One region of the Streptomyces sp. NPDC002690 genome, then DNA from elsewhere that is predicted to be linked to it. Evidence: riboswitches for the same ligand, from Rfam matches in the RefSeq annotation. Region 1 holds a riboswitch; the other holds the start of a gene.
What was found. Region 1 has a riboswitch for cyclic di-AMP ahead of ACWD3D_RS11905 (M23 family metallopeptidase). Riboswitches for the same ligand answer to the same signal wherever they lie in the genome.
Positions count from the first base shown of each region.

Region 2: it holds a riboswitch for cyclic di-AMP, as region 1 does, so the genes downstream of both, ACWD3D_RS18640 (LysM peptidoglycan-binding domain-containing M23 family metallopeptidase) here and ACWD3D_RS11905 (M23 family metallopeptidase) in region 1, are expected to answer to the same signal.

Region 1 covers NZ_JBSFVR010000067.1:20,670-22,861, forward strand. Annotated here, with positions in the region: gene ACWD3D_RS11905 (M23 family metallopeptidase) at 1-958, opposite strand, end outside; cyclic di-AMP (ydaO/yuaA leader) riboswitch at 970-1,123, opposite strand; gene ACWD3D_RS11910 (PP2C family protein-serine/threonine phosphatase) at 1,470-2,192, opposite strand, start outside.
Region 2 covers NZ_JBSFVR010000137.1:11,196-13,387, reverse strand. Annotated here, with positions in the region: gene ACWD3D_RS18645 (tyrosine-protein phosphatase) at 1-704, opposite strand, end outside; cyclic di-AMP (ydaO/yuaA leader) riboswitch at 1,134-1,290, shown strand; gene ACWD3D_RS18640 (LysM peptidoglycan-binding domain-containing M23 family metallopeptidase) at 1,294-2,187, shown strand.

The DNA of each region.
Region 1 (2,192 bases):
TGCCGGTGGCTCCCACGCGGCCGATGGTGTCGCCGGTGTTGACCTGCTGGCCGGCGACGACGTCCATGGAGGACTGGTGGCAGTACCAGATCTCCGTACCGTCATCGAGCTCCAGGACCGTGCGGTACCCGTACGAGCCCGACCAGCCCGCCGACTTGACCGTTCCCCCGTGCACGGCCTTGACCGGGGTACCGGTCGGCGCGGCGAAGTCGAGACCGGTGTGCTGCCCGGAGGCCCACATCGTGCCGGCCTCGCCGAAGGTGGAGGTGATCGTGTACGCGGAGGTGGGGAGCGAGTAGCTGGCGGCGAGCTTGGCCAGTCTCTCGGCCTCGGCCTTCTTCGCCGCGGCCTCCTCGGCCGCCTTCTTCTCCGCCGCGGCCTTCGCCGTGGCCTCGTCCTGCTGCTTCTTCGCCTCGGTGGCGGCCTTGGTCGCGGCAGCCGCCTCCTGGGCCGCCTTCGCTTCCGCGTCGGCGGCGGACTGCTGCTGCTCGGCCTGCTGGAGGATGCGGGCGCGCAGTGCCTCGCCCGCGTCGGTGGCGCCCTGCTCGGTCTCCGCCGTGGTGAGCCCGGCCGTGGTGAACGGCGCGGCCGCCGCCACCGGCGCGGGAGTGTCGTCGGACTCGACCGCGGTGATCAGAGCGCCCAGCCCGGGAAGGGACTTGGCGTCGGGAAGGTTGTCCGCGAGCGAATCGGGAAGAGAGATGGAGACCGGCGGCTTGCTCTGCGCGGTGGCCATGCCGCCCGCACCGACGGCCGCGATGACGCCGACCCCGAGGACGGTGGAACTACGCGCGAGACCACGCTGCTTGGCGACGCGGTGCCGGCCGCGTACGGGGCGGAGGGAATCCTCGGTGGGGTTCCATTCCTCCCAGGCCTTGTCGGCGTTGCCGGGAGAGCCGAAACCCTCGCGAGTGGCGAAGGGTGACGGGGCTTCGGGGGCAGGCTGGTTGGACGCCACGTGGGCGCACTCCTTTCCTTCCTTCTCGCCTACCGGGTTAGCTGACGGGTTCGGAGCAGGAAGGTCTCCTACGGGCGCCTGGCGTCTCTGTCGAGACACAGGTGTCCGATTCACCCCAAGAAGGTGGTTCCCCGGTTCCCTTGCGGAATTCGGCGCTCGCGCACGGCGCCGTCTCTGACGACGGCTGGGACGACCGCGCTGCGTTATCGAACGTTAATAGACAGACGACTCCGATTCCAAGCCGTTCCTCTTGATCATTCCCACTTCGGGCCGGGATTTACCTGGGCATTTCCTCGCTTAGCGGGGCGACTTGCGGACGAGCGGCCCGACCCGGCTTTTCTGACGGTGTGTCATATGTTATCGAGCGGTACCGCTCTGCTACGGACCGTCGCCGGACCCGGGCGGCTGACCCCGGGGCCGTCCGCAGGGGGATCGCGGGGCCGTCCGCAGGGGGATCGCGGGGCCGTCCGCAGGGGGATCACGGGGGATCACCACGGCGCCCTGAACCGCGTCAGCCGCCGCCGCGGCCCACGATCGGCACGGTGGTCCGGCGCTCCGGCTGGTCCTCCGCCGGCCGGGCCACCGCGAGCAGCGCCAGGTCGTCCGTCGAGCGCCCGCCCGTGTGCAGCCGGACGTCGTCGGTGAGCGCCGTGAGCAGCTCGTCGGGACCGGGGAAGATCCGGCCTCGCAGCCGCTCTGCCGGGTCGTAGAACACGCCCGCCGCGTCGCGCGCCTCGGAGAGCCCGTCCGTGTAGGTCAACAGGGTCGCGCCCGGCGGGAGGTCCCACTCGTCCGCCCGGTCCGGCCAGGCTCCCAGTGCCATACCGAGCGGCAGCGCGGGGGTACTGGGCCGCAGCACGTCCAGCGCGCCCCCGGCGTGCAGCAACAACGGTTCGGGGTGACCCCGGTTGACGATCCGCAGAGTCGCGGAGCCCTGTGGAATCTCGGCCAGGACCGCGGTGACGAACCCCTCCACCGGGTCCAGCCCCCCGCGCCGCGCCGCGTCCCTGGCCAACGCGCGCTCAAGCCGCTGCGCCACCCCCTCCAGCGTCTCCTCCTGCTCCGCGGCCTCCCGGAACGCGCCGATGATCACCGCCACCGCCTCGACCGCGTCGAGCCCCTTTCCGCGTACGTCGCCCAGTACGAGGCGTACGCCGTACGGAGTGTCCGCGACGGCGAACAGGTCGCCGCCGACGTACTCGTCCGCCTGCGCCGCCTCGTACCGCGCGGCGAC
Region 2 (2,192 bases), on a different contig from region 1:
GTGGCGAAGGCCGCGTCCAGGTAGTCGATGTGCGCTCCGAAGAGCGGGTTGAGCAGGCTCATCACCTCGGTGGAGACCACGGGGTCCGCGCTGTCGCCGCGCCTCAGCCGGTACCGGCGGTGGGCGTCGTTGGACTTGAGGTAGTCCACCGCGATGGCCTCGCGCTCCACTCCGACCGCGAGCAGCGTCACCGCCATCGTCAGGCCCGCCCGGTCCTTGCCCGCGGCGCAGTGCATCAGCGCCGGCACGCTGTCCTCCGCCAGGGCGTGCAGTACCCGGCTGTGCTCGGCCGTACGGTCGGTGATGATCGAGCGGTACGAGGCGAGCATGCGTTCCGTGCCCTTGCCCTCGGCGAGCAGCGAACGCAGCTGGGCGATGTCGCCTTCGCGCACCAGCCGCCAGAAGCCCGCCCCGTCCGCCGGGTCGGAGAGCGGGATGCGGACGTTGCGCACGCCCGGAAGCTCGATGTCGAAGCCGTCGAGCTTCTGGTCGGCGGAGTTACGGAAGTCGAAGACCGTGTGCAGGCCGAGCCGGCCGAGGAAGACGGCGTCCTCGGCGGTGGCGGCGGCGAGGTGACCGCTGCGGAAGAGCCTCCCGTGCCGGACCCGTCGTCCGTCGGAGGTGGGCAGCCCGCCCACGTCCCGGAAATTACGGACCCCGCTCAGCTCGGGTTCGGCCGGCGAGAACTGCGGCACCTGCGTCACAGCGGCTCCTCGGTGCGTCTGCGCGCCGGCGCTGCTCGCCGACGTCGGCTCGTCGCGACCCTACGACATCGCTCCCCGGCGCCCGAGTACCGGCGGCCGGCCCCCCGGAGGCTGAAGATCCGTCATGAGTGACGTGCGCGACATGTCCGTATTGTATGGATTTCACGCAACATCGTCCGTTTATGGGGGAGATGGCGGGTGATCTCGTGAGCGGGATCATATCCGTGACCGTGCGTGGCCGAGAGGCCGGGCGGCAGTCCGTCCGTCGCGCGGAATGCCAAGATCCGTAATCCACGGAGGGTGACCGGAAAAGGAGGCCGAAATCGGCTCCCGGAATCCGTTCCGCTTGCGATGGCTTGTTCCGTCCGGCCCGGCTCGATTACGTTCGCCATCACTCCGGACGGACCGCCTAATCCTGCCGCCGCCCGGAATTCGCACTCACTGATGCGTGGCAGGAGCGGGGGACCCAGGTAAGCCGCCGACCGGAGTTGTTCCGGACGGCTCGGGGTGAAGTCGCGTTCAACGCGACCGGGCATCTCCAGCCCGAACCCGACAGCTCACCTCGTAGGCGCCGGAGAGGAATTCCCCCATGCCCATCCCGGGTAAGCACCGTCGTAAGAAGTCCGGCCCGATCGCTCGCGGCATCCTCGCCGTCGGAGCCGGCGGCGCCGTCGTCGCCCTGCCGCTCCTCGGAGCCACGGGTGCCCACGCCGCCGAGCAGTCGGCGCCCGCCGCCCAGTCCGCCCCGGCCGCCCAGCAGTCCGCCAAGACCTACAAGGTCGTCTCCGGCGACTACCTGGCGAAGATCGCCGCCCAGCACAAGATCAAGGGTGGCTGGGAGAAGCTCTACCAGGACAACCGCGAGGTCGTCGGCGACAACCCGAGCCTGATCCTCCCGGGCATGAAGCTGACCCTCGGCGCCCAGGCGTCCGGCTCGGCCTCCACCGCGTCCTCCGCCAAGGCCGAGGCCCCGAAGGCCGAGACGAAGACGGCGGCCAAGACCGAGACGAAGGCCGCCCCGGCGACCACGACGGAGTCCGCCGCGACCACCACCAAGGCCGCCGACAGCGACAGCACCGGCTGGACCACCCCGGTGGCCAACGCGACCGTCACCACGCAGTACCACGCCTCCGGCTCCATGTGGTCCAGCGGCTACCACACCGGCTCCGACTTCAGCGCCGCCACCGGCACCGTCGTCCGCGCCGTCGGCCCCGGCACCGTCGTCTCCGCCGGCTACGACGGCGCGTACGGCAACGAGGTCATCATCAAGCACGCCGACGGCATGTACTCCCAGTACGCGCACCAGTCGCAGCTGATGGTCTCGGTCGGCCAGACCGTCACCGGCGGCCAGCAGATCGGCCTCTCGGGTGCCACCGGCAACGTCACCGGCCCGCACCTCCACTTCGAGATCCGCACCACCCCGAGCTACGGCTCGGACGTGGACCCGATCGCCTACCTGCGACTCCACGGCGTCTCCATCTGAGACTC